Linked DNA regions of [Eubacterium] eligens ATCC 27750. The protein of the gene in region 1 interacts with the protein of each later gene in a pairwise test. Links are inferred from orthologs where the notes say so. Each region holds a gene or a part of one and is shown on either strand. Other genes may lie near its edges.

What was found.
Region 2: the proteins of EUBELI_RS06035 (region 1) and recJ interact in binary tests that used the Escherichia coli proteins (3 or more experiments, as listed by UniProt). The link is inferred for [Eubacterium] eligens ATCC 27750 from one-to-one orthologs.

What each region holds. Positions count from the first base shown.
Region 1 is NC_012778.1:1,259,139-1,272,247, reverse strand. The notes cover bases 3,944-6,879. They hold EUBELI_RS06035 (DNA topoisomerase), read left to right. Parts: upstream 3,944-4,371; coding sequence 4,372-6,387; downstream 6,388-6,879. Other genes in these bases: glmS (glutamine--fructose-6-phosphate transaminase (isomerizing)), read left to right, coding at 6,410-6,879; yfbR (5'-deoxynucleotidase), read left to right, coding at 3,944-4,337. In the rest of the region: EUBELI_RS14610 (pectate lyase family protein), read left to right, coding at 1-2,277; asd (aspartate-semialdehyde dehydrogenase), read left to right, coding at 2,529-3,626; more of yfbR, read left to right, coding at 3,750-3,943; more of glmS, read left to right, coding at 6,880-8,230; EUBELI_RS06025 (LbetaH domain-containing protein), read left to right, coding at 8,254-8,925; EUBELI_RS06020 (iron-sulfur cluster assembly scaffold protein), read left to right, coding at 9,079-9,783; EUBELI_RS06015 (GGGtGRT protein), read left to right, coding at 9,798-10,808; EUBELI_RS06010 (helix-turn-helix domain-containing protein), read right to left, coding at 10,887-11,150; EUBELI_RS06005 (hypothetical protein), read left to right, coding at 11,275-12,615; EUBELI_RS06000 (hypothetical protein), read left to right, coding at 12,620-13,109.
Region 2 is NC_012778.1:1,426,506-1,439,518, reverse strand. Bases 5,862-8,701 are described here. They hold recJ (single-stranded-DNA-specific exonuclease RecJ), read left to right. Parts: upstream 5,862-6,343; coding sequence 6,344-8,059; downstream 8,060-8,701. Other genes in these bases: EUBELI_RS06720 (chloride channel protein), read right to left, coding at 8,108-8,701; EUBELI_RS06730 (protein translocase subunit SecDF), read left to right, coding at 5,862-6,255. Outside these bases: EUBELI_RS06750 (methionyl aminopeptidase), read left to right, coding at 1-570; EUBELI_RS06745 (MATE family efflux transporter), read right to left, coding at 845-2,170; scfA (six-cysteine ranthipeptide SCIFF), read left to right, coding at 2,397-2,543; scfB (thioether cross-link-forming SCIFF peptide maturase), read left to right, coding at 2,632-3,993; more of EUBELI_RS06730, read left to right, coding at 4,015-5,861; more of EUBELI_RS06720, read right to left, coding at 8,702-9,370; EUBELI_RS06715 (CYTH domain-containing protein), read right to left, coding at 9,389-9,838; EUBELI_RS06710 (HU family DNA-binding protein), read right to left, coding at 9,924-10,223; EUBELI_RS06705 (ABC-F family ATP-binding cassette domain-containing protein), read right to left, coding at 10,354-12,273; EUBELI_RS06700 (DEAD/DEAH box helicase), read left to right, coding at 12,732-13,013. UniProt on the Escherichia coli protein: Single-stranded-DNA-specific exonuclease.

The DNA.
Region 1 (13,109 bases):
GATGACAAGGGAAAGACAGGCGCTCCTGCATTATACATCACTAATAATGGAGTAGCAGATAACTATATCATTCTTAAGGCAGAATACGGCAAGAGTGTTAAGTTTGATTTTTCATCACAGAAGTTAGCATCATTTAACAGAGGACTTATTCATTATGCTGATTACTGGTATTTTGAAGGAATAAACTTCTATCATGCAGGAGATAATGGTGTTCTTCTTTCTGGAAACAATAACATTTTTGAAAAATGTGTATTTGAGGCTAACAGAGATACAGGTCTTCAGATTGCAAGAAAAGATGCAAATGCACAGCCGATTAAAGATACATGGCCAAGCAATAACCTGATTATCAACTGTACATCATTTAATAATGTTGACCCAGTTGATGAGGGTGGAAATGGTGAAAATGCAGATGGATTCGCAGCTAAGCTTACATGTGGAGAAGGCAATGTATTTGATGGATGTATCTCATACTGTAATTCAGATGATGGATGGGATCTTTACGCTAAGCCAGCGACAGGTTCAATCGGAGTTGTCACAATCAGAAACTGTATAGCATATGGTAACGGAAAGCTTTCAGATGGTTCTGGAGAGGCTGCCGGAGATATGAATGGATTCAAGCTTGGTGGAAGCAATAAAGCTGTTCCTACACCTCATGTTGTATTAAACTGTCTTGCATTAAATAATGGTGCATGTGGTTTTACAGATAATGGTAACGGTGGTGCATTAACAATAATGAACTGCACAAGTGTTGCTAATGGTAAATATGCAAAGAAGAGCAACTTCACATTCTACAGATCATCAAGTGATTCTATGTATATGGGCCTTGTATCTGTAAATGATACGGATTCAGATAAGTTTGTTGGAAAGATGTTAAATTCAATCTATTTTAACTCTAAGAAGTATTATAGAATATCAGGCATGATACCAACAGTAATGGCAAGTGGAGACAAGAAGGGGGATGTTGTAAGCAATCCATCTGGTATATCAGGTATGTTTATTAACACTAATAATACTATTGATACTAATAAGAACATTGATTCTCAGATAAGAAATGCAGATGGAACCATTAATGTTAAGGGACTTTATGAGACAACTGGTGAATATGCAACTATGGGAGCACATTTTAGTGCTGCTAACCAGATTATAAAGGTTTTAGTAAACACTAATGTAAAGGAAGATGAAACAAAGACAGAGGAAACATCTTCTTCACAGGAAACAACAAAGGCAACACAGGCTCCAACAAAGGCAACAGAAGCAACAACAAAGGAGACACAGGCTCCAACAAAGGCAACAGAGGCAACAACAAAGGAGACACAGGCTCCAACAAAGGCTACAGAGGCAACAACACAGAATCCAACAACAGCTGCTCCTACAGAAGCAGCAGGAAAGAAGCTTGTTCTTAATGCCAATGATATGACAGCAGGAGATATCAATTCATCAATCTATGCGGATGGATTTAAGATTATAGCATCAGCAGACAGTATGGTTTCTGTTGATTCTAACAGCAAGTCATACAACGGAAAGAACTTTAAGCAGAGAATCAAGCTTGGTGGAACTGGAACAACAACAAAGAGAGCAATTGAATTCAAGACAGCAGGAGCATCAACAGTTACTGTATATGCTATGAGCTCATCTAGCAAAGAGGCTAGAAAGTTACAGATTCTTGATGATGATGGAAAAGTTGTAGCATCATCAGCAGAACTTGGTGGAAAGAATCTCGTATCAGCAACATTTAATATTAAAGAGGCAGGAGAATATTATTTAGCAGGAGTTTCAGGCGGTGTTAATGTATATTATATTGAGGTATCTAATGGTATAGCATTAACAGGCTCAACAGAGACACCAACAACAAAGCCAACAGAGACACCAACAACAAAGCCAACAGTAGCACCTACAGAGGCACCAACAACAGAGCCAACAGTAGCACCTACAGAGGCACCAACAACAGAGCCAACAGTAGCACCTACAGAAGCACCAACAACAGAGCTAACAGTAGCACCTACAGAAGCACCAACAACAAAGCCAACACAGGCAGCTGGAAGCACAACTGAGGCTAAGAGAGCAGAGATTGCAGCAGACGAGGAAAAGATTACTAACTCACAGGTTGAGACGGTAGCTTCAGATACAACAGCATCAGCTAAAACACCAGAAGTTGCAGCAGATGAGACAAAGACAGGTGATGCAAGCCATATGATGATGTATGTAATTATATTTATCAGTGCATTAGCAGTATTTACAGGGGTAGCAGTTGTATCAAAAAGACGCAGAGTAAAGTAATATTCGATTAATAATATACTTATAAGAATTTACTTCTCCTAATATTTCTAAAAGAGGCTTTCGGTATAATGCCGGGGGCTTCTTTTGATTTCAAATAAAAATATAAAGAAAAATGCTAAAAAACTTAAAAATCACTTGCATTATCCAATGGGCTGTGATATATTTTCTTAGACACAAAAACAAATGTCCGTCACAGAAAGACAGAACAGAGGGAAGTGTCTTTTAGATTTTACATATTGAAGGAGTTAAAAATGAGCGATAAGTTAAGAGTTGGTATCCTTGGCGGTACAGGTATGGTAGGACAGAGATTTATAACATTACTTGAGAATCATCCTTGGTTTGAGGTCGTTTTAGTAGCAGCTTCAGGACGTTCAGCAGGAAAGCTTTATGAAGATGCTGTTGAAGGACGCTGGAAGATGCAGACACCAATGCCAGAGTTCGTTAAGAAGATGACTGTATATGATATGGATAAGGATTTTGATGAAATTGTTTCTAAGGTAGATTTCGTATTCTGTGCAGTTAATATGCCTAAGGACCAGATTAAGGCTATAGAGGAAAGATATGCTAAGGCAGAAGTTCCAGTTGTTTCTAATAACAGTGCTAATCGTTGGACACCAGATGTTCCTATGGTTGTTCCAGAAATCAACCCAGAGCATCTTGAAGTTATTAAGTATCAGAGAGAAAGACTTGGTACTAAGAGAGGATTTATCTGTGTTAAGCCTAACTGTTCAATCCAGAGCTACACACCTGCTCTTAATGCATTAAAGGAATTCGGACCAAAGCTTGTTGTTGCAACAACATATCAGGCAATCTCAGGTGCTGGTAAGACATTTGAGCAGTGGCCAGAGATGGTTGAGAATATCATTCCTTATATTGGTGGAGAAGAAGAAAAGTCTGAAAAAGAGCCTTTAAGATTATGGGGTAAGATTGAGGACGGAAAGATTGTTCCTGCAAGTGATCCGGTTATCACATGCCAGTGTATCAGAGTTCCGGTTCTTGATGGACATACAGCAGCAGTATTTGTTAACTTTGAGAAGAAGCCTACTAAGGAACAGATTATTGAAAAGTGGAGAAGCTTCAAGGGAGTTCCACAGGAACTTAATCTTCCAAGTGCTCCAAAGCAGTTCATCCAGTATCTTGAAGAGGATGACCGTCCACAGGTTAAGCTTGATGTTAATTATGAGAATGGAATGGGTGTTTCACTTGGCCGTTTAAGAGAAGACAGTGTGTTTGATTATAAGTTTGTTGGTCTTTCACACAACACATTAAGAGGTGCAGCAGGTGGAGCTGTTCTTATTGCAGAGCTTCTTAAGGCACAGGGTTATATCACTCCTAAGGATGCAGAATAATTAAATTCTAATACACATACCAGAAAAGAGATGTCAGAGATGGCATCTCTTTTTACTTGCTTAAAAACCTATTATGATATAAAATTATGAAACGACTTAAAGAGTAAAGAGGGGACATTTACATTGAAGGAAAATTATTTTTATGCAATGCTGTCGAGAATGAAATATATTAACAGATGGGGACTTATGCAGAATACACGCCATGAGAATCTGTGCGAGCATAGTCTTGAAGTGGCATTCATAGCACATGCACTGGGAATTATCAACAATGAGATATATGGTGGGAATATTAATGCTGAAAGGCTTGCAATTCTTGGAATGTATCATGATGTTACAGAGATAATTACGGGTGATCTTCCGACTCCTGTAAAGTATTACAATCCGGTTATAAGAAATGCTTATAAGGAAGTAGAGCATGTTGCAGAGGAGCAGATGCTCTCAGGTCTGTCATCTGATATAAGAGCACATTATAAGGGTGTGTTATCAGAGACAGAAGAGGAAGAAGAACTCTGGAAATATGTAAAGGCGGCTGATAAGATGTCAGCTTATATCAAATGTCTTGAGGAAAAGAAGTCTGGTAATATGGATTTTGCTGATGCGGAAAAGACAATATATCAGGCTATTGTTGATATGAATATTCCGGAAGCAGATTATTTTATAAAAGAATATATACCAGCTTATATGGGAACTCTTGATGCTTCAGGAGAATAATAATTGTGTAATAGACACAGAAATGAGGGATATAATGGGAAAATCCGTATATATCGCGGAAAAACCAAGCGTGGCGCAGGAGTTTGCCAAGGCACTGCATGTGAACTTCACAAGAAAAGACGGATATCTTGAGGGTGGAGACCATATTGTGACATGGTGTGTCGGACATCTGGTAACTATGAGCTACCCGGATGCATATGATCCTAATCTGAAAAGATGGAGCTTTGACACATTGCCATTCATACCAAAGGAATTCAAGTATGAGGTTATACCTGCAGTTGCGAAACAGTTTAATATAGTTAAAGACATTCTTACAAGGAATGATGTTGAATATATATATGTGTGTACCGATTCAGGACGAGAGGGAGAATATATATACAGGCTTGTGAGGCAGGAGGCAGGCGTTAAGGGAAAGAAAGAGCGCCGTGTGTGGATTGATTCGCAGACAGAGGAAGAGATTCTTAAAGGAATTAATACAGCTAAAGATATATCTGAATATGATAATCTGAGTGATTCAGCGTATCTTCGTGCGAAGGAAGATTATCTTATGGGAATTAATTTCTCAAGAGTTCTTACATTGAAATATGGACGCAATATTGCCAATTATCTGCATCTTGACAGGGCAGTTGTATCTGTCGGCAGGGTTATGACATGTGTTCTTGGAATGGTAGTAAGAAGGGAACGGGAGATAAGAAGCTTTGTTAAAACTCCATTCTACAGGGTTATAGGTCAGGCACAGGTTGAGAATTCAACATTTGACGCAGAATGGCGTGTGAGTGATAAGAGTATGTATGCGGGCACACCGTATTTGTATAAGGATAATGGTTTTAAGGACAGGGAGAAGGCTGAGGAGCTTGTTAAGTTCTTATCTGACCCACTGCCGGCACAGGGAGTAGTTGATTCTATTGAGAGAAAGAAAGAAACCAAGAATCCACCACTTCTGTACAACCTTGCCGAGATTCAGAATGAATGCAGCAAGTTGTTTAAGATAAGCCCTGATGAGACCCTTAATATTATTCAGGAGCTGTATGAAAAGAAACTGGTTACTTATCCAAGAACTGATGCGAGAGTGTTATCAACAGCAGTAAGTAAGGAAATACATAAGAATATAGGCGGACTTAGGAATTTTCCTCCTGTGAAGGAGATAGCAGAGCATATATTACAGAATAATATGCAGAAGGGAATTGAAAAGACAAGATACTGCAATGATAAAGCAATCACAGACCATTATGCGATTATTCCGACAGGACAGGGGTTTAATAATTTAAAGAACTTGTCAGTTACAGCTGCGAGAACCTATGAGATAATTGTAAGAAGATTTTTAAGTATATTCTATCCACCGGCTATTTATCAGAAGGTAAGTATTATCAGTGATGTAAAGAATGAAAAGCTGTATGCTTCATTTAAAGTGCTTGTAGATGAAGGTTATCTTAGCGTAGCTAAGAACTCATTTGCAAAGGCGAGAAATGATGCAAAAGTAAAGGATGATGATAGCGTCGATAATAAGGAAGATAATAAATGTGATGTAGCTTTATTTGAGGTATTGAAAAAATACAGAAAAGGTTCTACAATCACATTTAATGGGTTTAATATCAAAGAAGGTGAAACATCACCTCCTAAGAGATATAATTCAGGTTCTATTATTCTTGCAATGGAGAATGCAGGACAGCTTATTGAAGATGAGGAGCTGCGTGCCCAGATTAAGGGTAGTGGAATAGGAACAAGTGCTACAAGAGCAGAGATTCTTAAAAAACTTAATACTATTAAGTATATTTCTATTAATTCTAAGACACAGATTATTACGCCTACATTTTTAGGCGAGATAATATATGATGTTGTAGACAATTCTATCAGGCATCTGCTTAATCCGGAGCTTACGGCAAGCTGGGAAAAAGGACTTACAGGTGTAGCAGAGGGGAATATTACAGCAGATGAGTATATGGAAAAGCTTGATGGTTTTGTTTCAAGAAGAACAAGGGCTGTTATGGCATTAAGGAATCAGGTGGGGCTTGTAGGGCTTTTTAACGAGACTGCTAAGAATTATAAGTAAATGAGTGAAAGGAATTAAATATATGTGCGGAATTGCAGGATATGTAGGAGACAGAGAAAGCGCAGATGTACTTGTAGATGCATTGTCTAAGCTTGAATACAGGGGATATGACTCAGCAGGTATTGCGGTATTTGATCATGGCAATATTAAGGTTAAGAAATGCAAGGGAAGACTTGCCAACCTTGTTGAGAAGATGGATGAAGAGGGAAAACCACAAGGACATGTTGGAATTGGTCATACAAGATGGGCTACACATGGAGAACCATCAGATATCAATTCACATCCACATGGTAATAAGAGAGTTACTATTGTACATAACGGTATTATTGAGAACTACAAGAAGCTTAAGGATTTTCTTATCGGAGAGGGATATAGCTTTGCAAGTGAAACAGATACTGAAGTTGCAGCAAAGCTGCTTGACTACTACTATGATGGCGATCCTATGAAGACTATTGCAAAGGTGTTATCAGAGATTAAGGGTTCATACGCACTTGGAATTATGTTCAGAGATTTCCCTGATGAAATATTTGCAGTAAGAAAGGACAGTCCTCTTATTGTTGGTGTTGGAGAACATGAGAATTTTATAGCATCTGATGTACCGGCTATTATTCATTATACAAGAGATTATTATCTTCTTGACCAGAATGAGATTGCAGTTATTAAGAAGGATTCAGTTAAGATATATGATGTTCATGGCAATGAGATACATAAGGAATTAAATACTGCTGACTGGGATGTTGATGCTGCAGAAAAGGGCGGTTATGCGCACTTTATGCTTAAGGAAATCCATGAGCAGCCAGATTCTGTAAAGAGAACAATCATGCCAAGAATCATGGACGATATGCCTGATTTCAGTGCAGAAGGATTCAATCCTGACAAGTTAAAGAATTATAAGAATATATATATTGTTGCCTGTGGTACTGCAATGCATGCCGGAATGGTAGGAAAATATATAATAGAAAAGATGGCAAGAGTATCTGTAACTGTTGATATTGCATCAGAATTCAGATACAGAGATCCTCTTATCAGTGAAGATGATCTTATGATTGTTATATCACAGTCAGGTGAGACTGCTGATACTAAGGCTGCACTTGAACTTGCAAAACAGGCAGGTGCTGATACTATGGCAATTGTTAATGTTAAGGGTTCATCAATTGCAAGAGAAGCAGATATGGTTGTATATACACATGCGGGTCCTGAGATTTCAGTTGCTTCAACAAAGGCATATATGGTTCAGATATCAATTATGTATTTAATTGCATTTGAATTAGCTTATGCTAATGGTAAGATGGATGAGGCAGAATGCAGCAGATACACTAAGATGCTTGAAGAAATACCTGAGGTTATTGAAGAAGCCATTGCACTTGAGAGTAAGTGTCAGTTTGCAGCTTCTAAGCTTATTAATGCAGACAGTCTTCTTTATATAGGACGAGGTCTTGATTATGCACTCAGTATGGAAGGCTCTCTTAAGTTAAAGGAGATATCTTATATTCATTCTGAATCATATGCAGCAGGAGAGCTTAAGCATGGAACTATCTCGCTTATTACAGAACAGATGCCTGTAATTGCAATTGCAACACAGAAGAATCTTGAGGAAAAGACTATAAGTAATATTAAGGAAGTTAAGTCAAGAGGAGCATTTGTAGTGCTTATTGCAGAACCAGAGCTTGATATTGAGGATGGAGTGGCAGATATTGTTATTAAGCTTCCACAGGCAGACCAGCTTCTTATGCCTATGGTTGCGGCAGTTCCATTACAGCTTATTGCCTACTATACAGCAGTTCTTAAGGGTAACGATGTTGATAAGCCAAGAAACCTTGCAAAATCTGTTACGGTTGAATAATTGATATAAAGAGGATATTAGATATGAATAATGATGCATTAAAGATAAGTAATCTGTATGACCTTAATGAAACTATTGCAGCAAAGGTATTTGAAGGCTGTACATATCCATGGGAAGTACTTGCAAAGATTGGTGATTTTATTGTAGAACTTGGCAATACTCTGCCAGAAGATGAATATGAGAAGCGTGGGGAGAATATATGGGTTCACAGAACTGCAAATGTATTTCCATCAGCTTATATTGCAGGACCTGCAATTATCGGTAAAGATGCCGAGGTAAGACACTGTGCATTTATCCGTGGAAAAGCTATTGTAGGTGAGGGTGCTGTTGTCGGTAATTCAACTGAGCTTAAGAATGTAATTCTTTTTAATAAGGTTCAGGTTCCACATTATAATTATGTTGGAGATTCAATTCTTGGATTCAAGGCTCATATGGGAGCAGGCTCTATAACATCTAATGTTAAGTCTGACAAGAAGCTTATTACTATTAAAGGACCTGACTGCAATATTGATACAGGTATCAAAAAGATAGGTGCTTTCCTTGGAGATAATGTTGAGGTTGGCTGTGGCAGCGTACTTAATCCTGGAACAATCGTTGGAAGAGAGAGTAATATTTATCCGCTTTCAAGTGTAAGGGGCTTTATTCCGGCAGGTTCTATATATAAGAAGCAGGGCGAAGTAGTAACTAAGAGATAATTATGTGAATTTTTTGTTTTATTAATGTAAAAATGTTGTGTCTCACATTGACTAATGCAAAAGTTTGTGAGAAAATAGTCAAGGCTTGGACGACGGCTTCTGGCCGTCGTTTCATTTATAGTAAACACTATGAATTACGAAAGGAGTAATAAGATGATTTACACACAGGAAGTAGAGAATATGTGTCCAGTAGCACAGGGCGTTCATCATGGAGCAGCTCCAGTGCCAACAGAAGGTAAATGGGTACAGAATAAGAAGGTTGAAGATATTTCAGGTTTTACACATGGTGTAGGCTGGTGTGCTCCTCAGCAGGGTGCATGTAAGCTTACTCTTAATGTTAAGGAAGGTATCATTCAGGAAGCTTTAGTTGAGACTATCGGATGTTCAGGTATGACACATTCAGCAGCTATGGCAGCAGAGATTTTACCAGGACTTACAGTTATGGAAGCTCTTAACACTGACCTTGTCTGTGATGCAATTAACACAGCTATGAGAGAGTTATTTTTACAGATTGTTTACGGAAGAACTCAGAGCGCATTCTCTGAGGGTGGACTTGCAGTTGGTGCCGGTCTTGAAGATCTTGGTAAGGGACTTCGTTCTCAGGTTGGTACTATGTATGGTACATTAAAGAAAGGTCCTCGTTACCTTGAGATGGCTGAAGGTTATGTAACAGGTATTGCCCTTGATAAGGACAACCAGATTATCGGTTACAAGTTTGTCAGCCTTGGTAAGATGACAGACTTCATTAAGAAGGGTGATGACCCTACAACAGCATATGAGAAGGCTTGCGGACAGTACGGAAGAGTTGCAGATGCTGTTAAGATTATTGACCCAAGAACAGATGAAGAAGTTAAGTAAGGAGGACAATTAGAATGGCTTTATTTGAATCATATGAGAGAAGAATAGATAAGATTACTTCAGTTCTTAACAGCTATGGTATAGCTAGTATTGAAGAAGCTGAAAAGATTACTAAGGATGCCGGATTAGATGTATATGCTATGGTTAAGGGTATCCAGCCAATTTGTTTTGAAAATGCATGCTGGGCTTACACAGTAGGTGCAGCAATCGCTATCAAGAAGGGTGCAAGAAAGGCTTCAGAAGCTGCTGCAGCTATCGGTGAGGGTCTTCAGGCATTCTGTATTCCAGGTTCAGTTGCTGACCAGAGAAAGGTTGGTCTTGGACATGGTAACTTAGGAAAGATGTTACTTGAAGAAGAGACAGAATGTTTCGCATTCCTTGCAGGTCATGAATCATTCGCTGCTGCTGAAGGTGCTATCGGTATCGCAGAGAAGGCTAACAAGGTTAGACAGAAACCTCTTAGAGTTATCCTTAACGGTCTTGGTAAGGATGCTGCTAAGATTATCTCAAGAATTAACGGATTCACATTCGTTGAGACAGAGATGGATTATTCAACAGGCGAAGTAAAGGAAATCTCTAGAACAGCATACTCAGATGGTCTTCGTTCTAAGGTTAACTGCTACGGCGCTAACGATGTAACAGAAGGTGTTGCAATCATGTGGAAGGAGAATGTTGATATCTCTATCACAGGTAACTCAACAAACCCTACAAGATTCCAGCATCCAGTTGCAGGTACATATAAGAAGGAAAGACTTGAAGCTGGAAAGAAGTACTTCTCAGTAGCTTCAGGTGGTGGTACAGGACGTACACTTCACCCAGATAATATGGCAGCAGGTCCTGCTTCTTATGGTATGACAGATACTATGGGACGTATGCACTCAGATGCTCAGTTCGCCGGTTCTTCATCAGTTCCAGCTCACGTTGAAATGATGGGATTAATCGGAATGGGTAATAACCCTATGGTTGGTGCTACTGTAGCTGTAGCTGTTTCTATCGAGGAAGCTGCTAAGAATGGCAAGTTCTAATTAAAAATGTATATTAAAACCGTATAATACGGGCTTTAAGAGCCTGTCACATCAGATTGGTGTGGCAGGCTCTTATTTTTACAAGGTATCATTATTGTCTGTTTGTTCTTTAAAAAATTCATTAAAATCACATTCAAATATATGGGTAAGTCCTATAAGCATATCTACGGATGGATTATTTCTTCCATTTTCTACTTTACTGAATATTCCAGAGGTTACATCAATATTCATAAGCTGCAATCTTGCTACAATATCAATAGCTTTCATTTTTCTTTCAATGCGAAGTCTTTTGATATTAGAACCTACTAAAGGGTTCTTGTGCTGGTTAATTCTTTCTGCCATAATTATTCACCTTCTTTTAATTTTTTAGGATCAAAAAAATTATGTCCAAAATGGAAAATAAAAGTGTCCAAAATGGAAGAAAAGTGATATAATATAAAAAAATAAAAATAAAAGGAGATTGGAAATGAAACAAAAGAACAAAATCAAACAATTAATGGGAACTGCACTTGCTGCAATTACAGCATTTGTCATGGCTGCTGGAATTAATGGAAATATTACGACAGTTAAGGCTGATGAGATATCAAAAATAATTAAGTATAATGCAGAAGGGTTTGAAGTAAAGGACATTGATGCTTGTGATCTTGAGGTTATTAATGAATACTTTGGTACCAGCTTTACAGGGCTTAATGTTTTTTCAGAAAACAGCTCAATTGAAGTTGATGAAGAAAGATCAACACTTACTCTTGATGATATTAAAACATGTGGCGCTATAGGATATTCATTATCAAGGGATGAAGCAGGAAAGCTTGTGATTACTAAGGCTAATAATGGTTCAATAATAGGAATAAATCCGCCTATGTATTATGGAAGCTTTAATAAAGGATTCGAGTATGATGAGCTGTTTGCAGTTAATGGTTCAAGTAAATTAGGAACAACAAGACATTTCCAGAAAATAGTTTTCTCAAAGGCTTACGGCTGCAAGGATGATGAGGGATATTATATTGATAAAAGCATGGATCTGCAGTCAACAACAAAAGTTGATTTTACATATATGTATATAACATGTGTTGATGGTGTCGGCGATGGAGATGCTTTACTTTTTATGCCTGATTATATGGTAGATAAGACTGTACTTAAATTCGCTGATAATTCAGAGGTAAAACCGGATAATAATTATACTGTCAATGTAGACAAGTCTATGACTGCAGAGGAATTCAATGATGTTTTAGCCAAGAATGCAACAAAGGATGTAATAATTAAAACAGATAATGGTGTTACATTTACATTTGCAAAGGGAACAATGAACAAGGTTGATGGCGTATCAGCATATGATTTTACAACACAGATAGTATCAGACTTTGAAAATGCTGATATTGTTAAAGCAGTAGTTAAAAATGACGGCTTTGTATCACAGATTAAGTTTAACTATTCAGGAAATCTTCCAGCTAAGGCACAGATAACAATTCCTGTAGGAACAGATTATGCAGGACAGACTTTACAGTATTCATTAGTAAATGATGATAATACTCTTACTTTAATTCAGAATGTTGTCGTTGGTCAAAATGGATATGTAACTGTTTCACAGGATCATTGTTCAACATATGTTCTTACTAAGGCTTCAGAGGTAAAGGAAGGCGAAAGCACACAGGCACCTACAGAAAATGAAGATGTACAGGCACCTACAGAAAATGAAGATGTACAGGCTCCACAGACATCAGATAATTCTGCTGTAGTAATGATATCATTACTTGCAGTTGTTTCATTAATGGGAATGGTTGTATTCGGAAAGAAGAGAGTATTATAATTATATGAAAAATATATTAAAGGATAAGAAATTATTAATTGCAGGCGCATGTGCTGCGGTAATAATTGTTGTTCTGGCTGTTATTCTTATCGTTAATGGAGTTAAGAAATCTGGAAATAAAGCTGTCGCAGATAATAAAGCGCAGAAGAATGAGAGTACAACTGTAAATTCAGATGAGAATAAAACAGTAAAACAGACAGAAACTGCAACGGAAAGTGAAATAAGCACAGAGAGTACAGAAAATAACAGTTCTGAGGAAAGCTCTGCATCAGAAGAAAACGGAAGCTTTCAGGCTGACAGCAGTAACGATGGTAATGACGATTCGTCAGGTAATTATAATGGTTCTGCTGATAGTAACCAGAATAGCTATGTTAAACCGTCTGCTGCATCGGCAAAGCATCTTGTATATAATGATGATGGTTCTTTTAATCTTCAGGAGAGTTATTGGAGCACAAGTTTTAAGTCGTCTGGTTATGTTTCTACAGAAGAATTGT
Region 2 (13,013 bases), 170 kb from region 1 along the record:
GAAGGATATCCTTACAGTGTGTGTACATCTGTTAATGAGCAGGTATGCCACGGATTTCCATCTAAGGATGTTATCCTTAAGTCAGGTGATATTGTAAATGTTGACTGTTCTACAATTCTTCACGGATATTTTTCAGATTCATCAAGAATGTTCTGTATAGGTGATGTTAAGCCTGAGGTAAAGAAGCTTGTTGATGTTACTAAGGAATGTGTTGAATTAGGACTTGAGCAGGTTAAGCCTTGGGGCTTCTTAGGCGATATGGGACAGGCAGTACATGACCATGCATATGCTAATGGATATACTGTTGTAAGAGAAATCGGCGGCCATGGAGTCGGACTTGAATTTCATGAAGACCCATGGGTTGGGTACAACACCAGAAAAGGAACAGATATGGTTATGGCTCCGGGAATGATGTTTACAATAGAGCCTATGGTTAATATGGGTAAGGTAAATGTTGTTACAGATGAAAAGAACGGCTGGGAAGTATCTACAGCTGATGGACTTCCTTCAGCACAGTGGGAAATTCAGGTTCTTGTAACAGAGGACGGACACGAAGTAATAAGTTGGTAAGAAATAAAATAAGTTCCTGCCAATCAGGCACGCTTTCGCTGCTCTCGCCTCGCAGCGGTACTAAATTCGCGTTACACGCTCATTAAGAACCGGCGGGCTCAAAGCGCCTGATTGGCAGGAACTTTTTTATTGATGTGATACCTATAGGTAGTCGCATTATTCAGCACACAAATGACATTGTATATCCAGAATTAGACGACTTGTCGTCCATCTGACAGTAGATATCCGGTGTTAAGAGACAGTTCACAGACATCAGACTGTCATATAATTATCATCATATAACCGCCTTCTGTGTCCATTTTCCACGTATGAATCTTATAAGGAATGCAAGTGAACGGAATCCCCAGTCGATGAACATACCAAACCATACACCGAGCACGCCAAGTCCTAATGTACCACCAAGAAGGTAACTGCTTCCCACACGGAATGCCCACATAGAGAAGATGCTTACCATCATTGTGTATTTGGCATCACCGGCAGCACGGAGAGCATTAGGCATAGTAAAGCTAAGTGGCCATATGAATATTGCTACAATTGAGAAGCAATGGATAAGGCTTAAACCGGTTTTGGTTGCTTCCGGTGACAGATGGAAAAGTCCTACCACAGGAACGGCAACTATTGTCATTACAATGTTGGTTGCAAGAATACCTGCATATGCAATAAACATAAGTTTTTTTCCATATCTTTTGGCTTCATCAGGCTTCTTTGCACCTATACACTGGCCAATAACAGTAATCATTGCCATGCCAATTGCGTTACCCGGAATATTGGCAAACATTGTAACAGAATTGGCAACAGAGTTGGCAGCGATGGCAGCAGTACCAAATGTTGAAACAAGGCTTGAAACAGAAAGCTTACCTATCTGGAACATGCCGTTTTCCAATCCGCTCGGAAGACCAATAGACAGAATCTTCTTAATGATAGAAGGTGATGGAAGAAAATCTTTGCAGGTCTTTATTCTTATTGCTGATTCTGTTCTGAACATAAATCCAATAATAATTATGGCTGATATGATTCGCGAAATAAGAGTGGCTAAAGCTACACCGGCAACTCCCATATCAAATACAAATATAAATAAAGCATTCCCACAAATATTGATTATGTTCATGATAAGGCTTGTGTTCATACTTATCTTGCTGTTTCCAATACTTCTAAAAAGAGCTGCACCTGCATTATAAACACCGAGGAACGGGTATGAGATTGCTGTTATATAGAAATATATACTTGCACTTTCAAATACATCTGTTTCAATCTTGCCAAATATGAAATTGATGATACCGTGATTGCCTATGAGAGAGATAACCATTAGTAATGATGATAGTGCACTCATAATAAATATAAGCTGTCCGGCAGATTTCTTGGACATATCAATGTTCCTGCTGCCAAGATACTGGCTGCATACAACAGCACCTCCGGTTGCAAGAGCTGATAATATCTGGATAAGCAGGTTGCTTATATTATCAACAAGTGCGACACCTGAAACTGCCGCCTCTCCTGCTATTGATACCATGAATGTATCAACAAAACCTACGCTGACAGCCAGCAGCTGTTCAAATATCAGAGGAATAATAAGCTTCTTTAAATCTTTAGATGTAAACATAATAATCTCCTATATTAATACATAGCATATCTTAATAATATAAAACAATAATTTATGTGAAAACATAAGAAAAGTAGCTGTATTTAATGCAAAATACATAAAAATTGCGAAAAGACTTTTGAAAGAAGAATAATTATCTGAACAAATCTTTAGAATAAATGATTGAAAATAAGACTTGTACATGATATAATACGATATAATTTGAATATATGAAGGAGGTATTGTCGTGAAACATATTAAGACAATCAGCAACCGCGTATTAAAGGATACAATGAAGCACGGCGGATGTGGCGAGTGCCAGACATCATGCCAGTCAGCATGTAAGACATCTTGCACAGTTGGTAACCAGAGCTGTGAGAATAAGAATAACTAGTATTTTTAGTAAGAGAGTGTCGAGCTATTCTGCACTCTCTTATTTTTCGTAAATGTATTGAGAACATTTACGGTTTGGAGGCTTTTTAATGATACATCAGTATAAGAATAACGGTTATAATATCGTATTGGATGTCAACAGCGGCTCAGTACATGTTGTTGATGATATGGTATACGATATTATAGGACTTTATGAGAATAATACTCTTGAGCAGATTACAGATGCACTTAGAGACAGATATTCTGTTCAGGATATTAAAGAGGCATATGAAGAGATTGACGAACTTAAGGAAGCAGGTCAGCTCTTTACAGAAGATATATATGAACCATATATAGATAATTTTAAGGACAGACCTACAGTTGTTAAGGCTTTATGTCTTCATATAGCACATGACTGTAATCTTGCATGTAAATATTGCTTTGCAGAAGAAGGCGAATATCATGGAAGAAGAGCTCTTATGAGTTACGAGGTAGGAAAGAAGGCTCTTGATTTCCTTGTTGCCAATTCAGGCTCAAGAAAGAATCTTGAGGTAGACTTCTTTGGCGGTGAGCCAACTATGAATTTTGAAGTTGTTAAGCAGCTTGTTGAATACGGAAGAAGCATAGAAGAGGCTAATAATAAGAAGTTCAGATTCACACTTACGACTAATGGTATTCTTCTTAATGACGAGATTCTTGATTTCGCCAATAAGGAGATGAGTAATATTGTACTTAGCATAGATGGACGTAAGGAGATTAATGACCTTATGCGTCCGACAAGGAATAACCACGGCAGCTCATATGACATTATAATGCCTAAGTTTAAGAAGGTGGCAGAGAGCAGAAATCAGATGAATTATTATGTCAGAGGTACATTTACACATAATAATCTGGATTTTTCAGAAGATGTTCTTCATCTTGCTGATGAGGGATTTGAGCAGATTTCTGTTGAGCCTGTTGTTGCACAGCCGACAGATTCATATGCTATAAGAGAAGAGGATATTCCGTTCCTTTGTGAACAGTATGATATCCTTGCGAAAGAAATCATTAAGCGAAAGAAAGCTGGTAAAGGCTTTAATTTCTTCCACTTTATGATAGATATTAATGGTGGTCCATGTGTTGCCAAGAGATTGTCAGGATGTGGTTCAGGCTGTGAGTATCTTGCAGTTACACCTTGGGGAGATTTCTACCCATGTCATCAGTTTGTTGGTAACGAAGATTTCCTTATGGGTAATGTTGATGATGGAATAGTAAGACCAGACATCAGAGACATGTTTAAGAATAGTAATGTCTATTCAAAGGAAAAATGTAAGAATTGTTTTGCAAAATTCTATTGCAGTGGTGGTTGTGCAGCTAACTCATATAACTTCCATGGTAATATCAATGATGCGTATGATGTTGGATGTGAACTTCAGAAAAAGCGTATAGAATGTGCAATAATGATTCGTGCGGCCATGGCTGAGGAAGAATAAGTATAAGGGAGAGTTTTTAACATGAAGTACAGTTTACCTAAGAAGATTATTTATTCAATAATCGTTGCTGTTTTACTGGTTGGACTTGTATTAACAGCATTTTTCGGACTTAATGGAAAGGGATACGGAAGCACCTATGATATAGATCTTGGTCTTGATCTTGCAGGTGGTGTAAGTATCACATATCAGATTAAGGAAGATAACTTTACATCACAGGATGTAGAGGATACAATCTATAAGCTTCAGAAGCGAGTAGAAGGAAAGAGTACAGAGTCACAGGTTTATAAGGAAGGTGACAACAGAATTACTGTTGAGATTCCTGGAGTAACAGATGCTAATGAGATTCTTAAGGAACTTGGTACACCAGGTTCATTGGAATTCCTCGATTCTACAGGATATACAGCATTCTCACAGGGCAATGATTACACACCACTTCTTACAGGTTCAGATGTAAAGGCAGCACAGGCTTACACTGATACTAACAGTTCAGAAGATACACCTTATGGTGTCCAGCTTACATTTACAGATGATGGTGCTACTAAATTCTATGATGCAACATCAGCTAATATTGGTAACAGAATATATATAGTATACGACGGAGAAGTTGTAAGTGCACCTAACGTTAAGACAGCTATATCAGGTGGTACAGCAACTATCACAGGTATGGAATCATTCGATGAGGCAGATAACCTTGCAACATATATAAGAGTTGGTTCAATTCCTCTTACACTTGAAGAAGTAAGCTCTAACATCGTTGGAGCACAGCTTGGACATGCTGCTATCAAATCAAGTTTAATTGCTGCTGCTATAGGTCTTGCATTACTCTGCTTATTCATGATTGTTATGTTCAGAATTCCTGGACTTGTTGCAACATTATCACTGATTATCTATACATCACTTGTTTTATTCCTTGTAAGTGTATATGATCTTACTCTTACACTTCCGGGTATTGCCGGTATTATTCTTGGTATTGGTATGGCAGTAGATGGTAATGTTATTATCTACACAAGAATAAGAGAAGAGATTGGTGCCGGAAAGTCTGTAGAAAGTGCTATTCTTTCAGGTTATAACAAGGCAACATCATCTATAGTAGATGGTAACGTAACAACACTTATCGCTGCTTTAGTATTGTACATATTCGGTACAGGTCCAGTTAAGGGATTTGCTACAACTCTTGCAGTTGGTAATATAGTATCAATTTTTACATCACTTGTTATTACTAAGGTTATTATGAAGCTTTTATATAACTTTGGTATCAGGGATGCTAAGTGGTATGGTAAGAATGTATACAGAAAGACGCTTGATGTTCTTAGCATTAAGAAATGGGCTGCGATTGGCTCAGCAGTAGTTATTGCTGCAGGTATCATAACTATGGCAGTTCAGGCTGGTCTTGGAAACAGAGCATTAAATTTCAGCCTTGAGTTTGTTGGTGGTTCAACAACAACATTTACATTTGATAAAGAATATACAGCAGAAGAGATTGAGGATAATATCATTCCTGTAATCAGAGATGCTGCAGGTATTACAGAGGTTCAGCAGCAGAAGGTTGCAGATTCAACACAGGTTTCATTCAAGACATCAGATCTTTCACTTGAACAGAGAGAAGCTATTGAAAATGCGGTTACAGCTAAGTATCCAATCAAAGATGGAACAATCGTTGAGACAGATACAATCAGCTCATCAGTTTCTGCAACAGTTAAGAGAGATGCTATTCTTTCAGTTATACTTGCTACAATCTGTATGTTGATATATATCTTTGTAAGATTCCGTGATATCAGATTTGCACTTGCAGCTGTATTAGCACTTCTTCATGATGTACTTGTTGTTCTTGCATTCTATGCATTTGCAAGAATTCCGGTTGGAACAACATTTATTGCATGTATGCTTACAATAGTAGGTTATTCTATTAACGGTACAATTATTATCTTTGACAGAATAAGAGAGCAGTTAAAGACAGCTAATTCAAAGACTAACATTACAGAGCTTGTTAACTCATCAATAACAAGCACAATGTCAAGAACAGTATATACATCTATAACAACACTTATAATGCTTATTGTTCTTTTCATTATGGGTGTAACTTCGGTTAAGGAGTTCACACTTCCACTTATCGTAGGTATTGTTGTTGGTGCTTACTCATCAGTATGCTTAACAAGTGCTATGTGGTACGTAATGGGTGGTAAGAAGAGAGGCGTTGTAGAAGAGAATAATAAAAAAGCAGCTTCCAAGAAAGAGGTTTTTGAAGACGGTTCTCAGGTTTAATTAACAGATACAATAAGTTTATGACATGGCGGGGATTGTATATCAGTTCCCGCCATAATTGGTTTAATAATGAAACAGGGAGAAAAGAGTGAAAAGCAACTGGAAAGTATACACTAAGAAAGCTGATTTCAAAGCAATTGGGGAAAGATTTGGCATTGACCAGGTTATGGCAAGAATTATCCGTAACAGAGGGTTAGAAACGGACGAGCAGATAAATATGTATCTTAATGGAACCGTGGATGATATGCATTCACCACATTTATTAAAGGATGCAGACAAATGTGTTGATATCCTGACAGACAAGATACATGCTGGGAAGAAAATACATATTATCGGTGATTATGATATAGATGGGATATGTTCAACAACTATTCTTTATAAAGGGCTAAAGGCAGCGGGAGCAGATGTTACATTTGCAGTACCAGACAGAATTATTGACGGATACGGTATTAATGAGCATCTGATAGATGAAGCATATAATAATGGAACTGATACGATTATTACATGTGATAATGGAATTGCTGCGATTGAGCAGATTAAATATGCTAAAGAAAAGGGAATGACAGTAATTGTTACTGACCATCATGATATTCCGTTTGACTTTGTTGATGGAGAAAAGATACATAAAGTACCACAGGCAGATGCAATTGTTAATCCTAAGCAGGAGGACTGTCCGTATCCATTTGATAAGCTGTGTGGAGCCGGAGTAGCCTTCAAGGTTATTAAGATTCTATATGAGAGACTTGGACTTAATCCAATCGATCTTGAAGAATATGCAGAGCTTATGGCAATTGCAACAATAGGAGATGTAGTTGATTTATCAGATGAGAACAGGGTAATTGTCAAATATGGTTTAAAGCATCTGGCAGTAACTTCTAATATCGGTATAAGAGCGCTTGTAGAGGCGTGTGAGCTTGAAATAGACAAGATAAGCTCATATCACATAGGATTTGTTATAGGTCCATGTCTTAATGCGACAGGAAGACTTGATTCAGCAAGAAGAGCCATTGAGCTGCTTCTTACTACAGATATGGAAGATGCGAGAAAGAAGGCTTTAGAGCTTCGCACACTTAATGTTGAAAGAAAAGATATAACAGAAGAATATGCCGCTATTGCAATTGAACAGGTTGAGAACACTGAACTAAAAGACGATAAGGTGTTAGTTGTGTATCTTCCTGAATGCCATGAAAGTGTTGCAGGGATAATTGCAGGAAGGGTAAGAGAAAAATTCTACAGACCTTCAATAGTAATCACTAAGGCAGAAGATGGTGCAAAGGGCTCAGGGCGTTCAATAGAAGGCTATAACATGTTTGAGGAGATAAGCAAATGTGGTAAACTCCTTAACAAATATGGCGGACATCCAATGGCTGCCGGAATATCGCTTGATATTGATAAAATTGATGAATTCAGGAAAGCGCTGAATGAGAATCAGACAATGACAGAAAATGTACTAACGCCGACAGTGTGGATTGATGTGCCTATGCCGGTTGATTATGTTGATATAAAACTTATAAAACAGTTTGAGAAGCTGCAGCCTTTCGGGAAAGGTAATGAAAAACCGGTGTTTGCAGACAGAAATCTTACTGTCAGACAGTCAGCTGTGATTGGAAAAAATAAAAATGTATTAAGATGTCAGTTAGAAAGTGAGCATGGCAAGCTGGTGACAGCAATCAGGTTCAAATTAGACGGACAGGAGATACCAGAGGTTGGAAGGAAGATATCTATGGTGTATTACCCGGATATTAATGAATATAATGGGATTGTTTCAATACAGTTTCGGATAGAAGACTGGAGATATGTGTAAATAGCAGCCTTCCAATAAAAGAACCGTCGGTTCTTTGACCTGTATAGGTCAATGGGACCGGCGGTTTATATATTCTGTCTTATACTTAGAATAGACGATTTTCTGGCTGTTATACAGGCTGTAATATCCGGATAACAGATAACTTAATGCAATACACAGAATTGTGAATTTCATTGTTGATGCACCAAACATCTCAATAGATAGAATGAATGATGTGAGTGGGCAGTTAGTTACTCCACAGAACACACTTACCATACCACATGCTGCACACAATCCAACAGGGAGTCCGAATATAGGTGCTAAGAAGCTTCCAAGCGTTGCACCCACGAAAAGAGTAGGAACAATCTCACCACCTTTGAATCCACCACCCAATGTTACGGCTGTAAACAGCATTTTTAAAAGGAATACATACCATGCACAGCTTGTTACAAAGCTTTTTGCAATAATATCTGAGCCTGCACCGAGATAATCAGTTGTGCCAAATATGTAACGCATGGAAATAACAAGGACTCCGGCAATAATTATTCTTATGTATGGGTTGTTTATGTAATTAATGTAGAGCTTTGAAGTACCGTGTAAAACAACACACAGCAGAATGCTTACAAGAGCAAAAAGTACGGACATGATGATGAATTTACTGCCATTAATAAAAGAAAAAGAAGCGATTTCATCAACTACAAAATGTGTAGATTCAAGTCCCAGTGCAGAGGCTATGCCCTGTGCTACAAATGCAGCGAGTACGCATGGCACTAAAGCAGCATAATACATAACACCAACGCTTATTACTTCCATAGAGAAAACGGCTGCTGCAATAGGTGTTCCAAAAAGTGCTGAGAAACAGGCACTCATACCACACATAATCATAATTCGAGTATCCTTCTCATCGAATTTAAATAGTTTTGCAAATGTATTGCCTAATGCACCACCGACCTGAAGCGCAGCACCTTCTCGTCCGGCAGAACCACCACAAAGATGGGTAAGAAGAGTTGATATAATTATAAGAGGGGCAACTCTTCCAGGTACTTCATCATTCGACTGTATTGCAGTTATGACAAGGTTAGTTCCGCGGTTTCCTGCTTCGTGAACAATGTTGTACATGAATACAATGATGATACCTGCAACAGGCAGTCCGAATAGTAAAAATGGGTATTCAACCCGCAGGCTGCCTACATAACCAAGCATCAGGTGAAATACAGCACCGACAGAACCGATAAAACAGCCACATACAAACGAACAGAATAGCCATTTGAAAAGAGTTATTACTGCAAGTTTAAGCCGTTGAATATATTCAAACAAAGTTTCTTTATCCATATCCCAATACCTCATACTTTAAAAGTCCTTTTTACTCATGTTGCTGTTATGATAATCCGGATTATTGGTTACATCCTGTATAAACCATGAAGGTGGAGTGTATGAATTGGCTGCTTCAATAGTTGGAAATTCAACCTCAGCAAGAACAGTGCCTGCAAAAAGCCCCTCAAATATGTCTAGTTCAATTGTATATCCGCTATCATCAGGAATTTCATAACGTTTCTTGGTTATAATATTGCCATCAGCCTTTTTTATCAGATGATCATATGCATTCTTATTAAGTGGAAGATTATATTCTTCCCTTGCTATCATGCCGTTTCCTTTGTAGGTAAGATAAAAGTCATCATTGTCACGCCTTACGCGCACAACAGGGGAAGTATTAAGATAACCCTGTTCAATAATGCGGCATGGATATAAATCTATATCGTCAGGTATTCCTGACACAAGATATTTACGCTCGATTTCCATAATAAACCTCGATTCTTTTAACTTAATTAAATAAAGAGAAAAAAGGCTGCCACATAAGTGACAGCCTTTAAAAGTCATTCAATAATTACTTCTTCTTAGACTTCTTAGCTGGAGTGTTTACAACATCCTTTAAAGCCTTACCAGCCTTGAACTTAGGTGCCTTAGAAGCAGGAATCTGGATAGCCTTTCCTGTCTGAGGATTCTTACCTGTTCTTGCAGCTCTTTCAGCAACTTCAAATGTACCGAAACCTACTAACTGGATCTTTTCTCCAGCCTTTAACTGTTCTGCAACAGTGTCTGTAAAAGCCTTAACAGCCTTCTCTGCGTCCTTCTTAGAAAGCTCAGCCTTTTCTGCGATAGCAGCAACTAATTCTGACTTATTCATAATTAAATTGTCCTCCTTAAAAAATTAAGTAATAATAAGTATAAATTATTTATACTCCTAGATTGATAATTTGTCAATAAAAAGTGGCTCAAAATGGGGATTTTTGGCGCTTTTTGCTAATTGTAAACACTTACATTTCTTCCATTAATTCTTCCCAGTGTTCATATAATGTGTCTAATTCTTTCTTTAATTGAGTGGATTCATTATGAAGTTCCATTAAACGTGCTGTGTTACTGCCTATTGAAGGGTCAGAATATTCTGCATCAATAGCAGACATCCTGTCTTCGATTTCAGCAATTCTTTCTTCTGTTTTCTTGATTTCGTTCTGCTTTTTCTTAAGCTTATTCTGCTCTTCACGGGACTGCTGCCATGATAGTTTAGAGCTCTTTACAGAAATGTTGTCAGAAGAAATATCAGGTGTATCTGGAAAAGCCTTTGCTGTCAGTATATCCCTTTTTTCAATGTAATAATCATAATTGCCAATATAATTGACTATATTCTGGTTAGTGAGTTCAATAATTCTGGTTGCAGTAGCGTTGATAAAGTATCTGTCGTGGGAAACATATAGAACAGTGCCTGTGTAGCTGTTAAGTGCATTTTCAAGAATCTCTTTGGATACAATATCAAGATGGTTAGTAGGTTCATCAAGAATAAGCAGGTTGGCATTGGAAAGCATAAGCTTTGCCAGTGAAACTCTGCCACGTTCACCACCACTTAAATCGCGGATGTATTTGAATACATCATCATCAGTAAAAAGAAATGCAGCAAGGGTATTTCTTATTTGTGTGTTATTAAGGTCAGGATATGCGTCCTGAATCTCCTGAAAAAGGGTCTTGTCAGGGTCAAGCACATGATGTTCCTGATCGTAATAACCAATAGCAACCTTGGCACCAAGATAAATGCTTCCGCTGTCCGGCTGGATAATGCCATTAATAAGCTTTAATATAGTTGTTTTACCGGTTCCGTTATTACCTATTAAAGCAACACGCTCACCACGTTTAATCTCAAAATTAATATTATTGAAAAGAGTATTGCCGTCAAATGATTTGGTAAGGTCAGTAACAGTAAGAACATCATTACCACTTATAACAGATGGCTCAAGTTTAATGTTCATTTTTGCATTAAGTTCAACAGGCTTGTCAACAACCTTTATTTTATCAAGCATTTTTTCACGGCTCTCTGCACGTTTGATGGATTTTTCGCGGTTAAACTGCTTTAACTTGGCAATAACCTCTTCCTGATGCTTGATATCACGCTGCTGGTTTAAATATTCCTTTAACTTCATATTACGAAGAATTGCCTTCTTGGAAGCATAATCTGTGTAATTACCAGAAAAAACGGTACAGTCACCGTTATCAATTTCAATAATCTTGCTTACAATCTTATCAAGGAAATATCTGTCGTGAGCAACGATAAGAACAGCACCGCTGTAGTTGAGAAGATAATTCTCTAACCAGCTTATTGAATCCATATCAAGGTGGTTAGTAGGCTCGTCGAGCATTATAATATCGGGCTTGGAAAGTAATAGCTTACCTAAAGATACACGGGTTTTCTGACCTCCGGATAAAGTGTTTACGTGTAAAGAAAAATCCTCTTCAGCAAAACCAAGACCTTTGAGTACTCCCGTAATCTCACTCTTATACGCATAACCATTGTTCATCTCGAACTCATGATTAAGATTGGTATATCTGTTCATAAGGGATTCAAGTTCATCACCTGAAGCATTGTTCATTGCGGCTTCTATGCGTCTTAATTCACTTTCCATATCAAGGATATACTGTTTTACAGAAAGAAGCTCATCATAAATGCTTCTATCAGACTGAAGGTCCTGCTGCTGAGCAAGATAACCAAGAGTCTTATCCTTAGCAAGAGTGACAATACCTGTATCAGCAGGTTCTTCACCTGTGATAATCTTTAGCAGAGTAGATTTACCGGCACCATTGATTCCAACAATGGCAGCCTTCTCATGATCCTCTATATTAAAAGAACAGGACTTGATAATAACATCTGTTCCAAAAGATTTACTAATATTATTGCAAGATAAAATCATAAAAACTCCTTTTTATTATTCAGGCTATGACAATTAAGTTAGATACTTATATATCTGCTCATGTGGCGGTGTGCGTTTGCAGCTGTGTCTGTGTGTGCCATATGACCGATATATTGCGAACTGTGTGGGAGTTAATGCCGCTATATACATAAGAGCGGTGTGCTAAAGCTCGTTCAAGCGAAGCGTGTTTGATTTAGCACGCCGTAATAAGCTTTGTAGATAGCGGCATTTACTCCCACTAAGTGCAGCAATCCTTGAGGGCATATGGTATACACAGACACAGAAGTGAATGCACACAGCCTCATGAGCGGCTGAATATATGACATAACTTAATTGTCAAAGCCTGAATTAATATTCACATCGATTATATATGTACAAGAAATAAAATGCAATTATTACTTTGACTTATGGCTTTCTGTAATGTAAAATTAACAAGTTATAGAAATGGAGATTAAAGAATGAAATTTGATGAATTAAATATTGATGAAAGAATTTTAAGAGCGGTAGAGGATATGGGCTTTGAGGAGACATCTCCTATACAGACACAGGCCATTCCTGCAGTATTGGAAGGAATTGATGTTATCGGACAGGCACAGACCGGAACAGGTAAGACTGCTGCGTACTCTATCCCAATGTTACAGAAGATTAATCCAGATGTTAAGAAACCACAGGCAATTGTACTCTGCCCTACAAGAGAGCTTGCAGTACAGGTTGCAGAAGAGATAAGAAAGCTTGCCAAG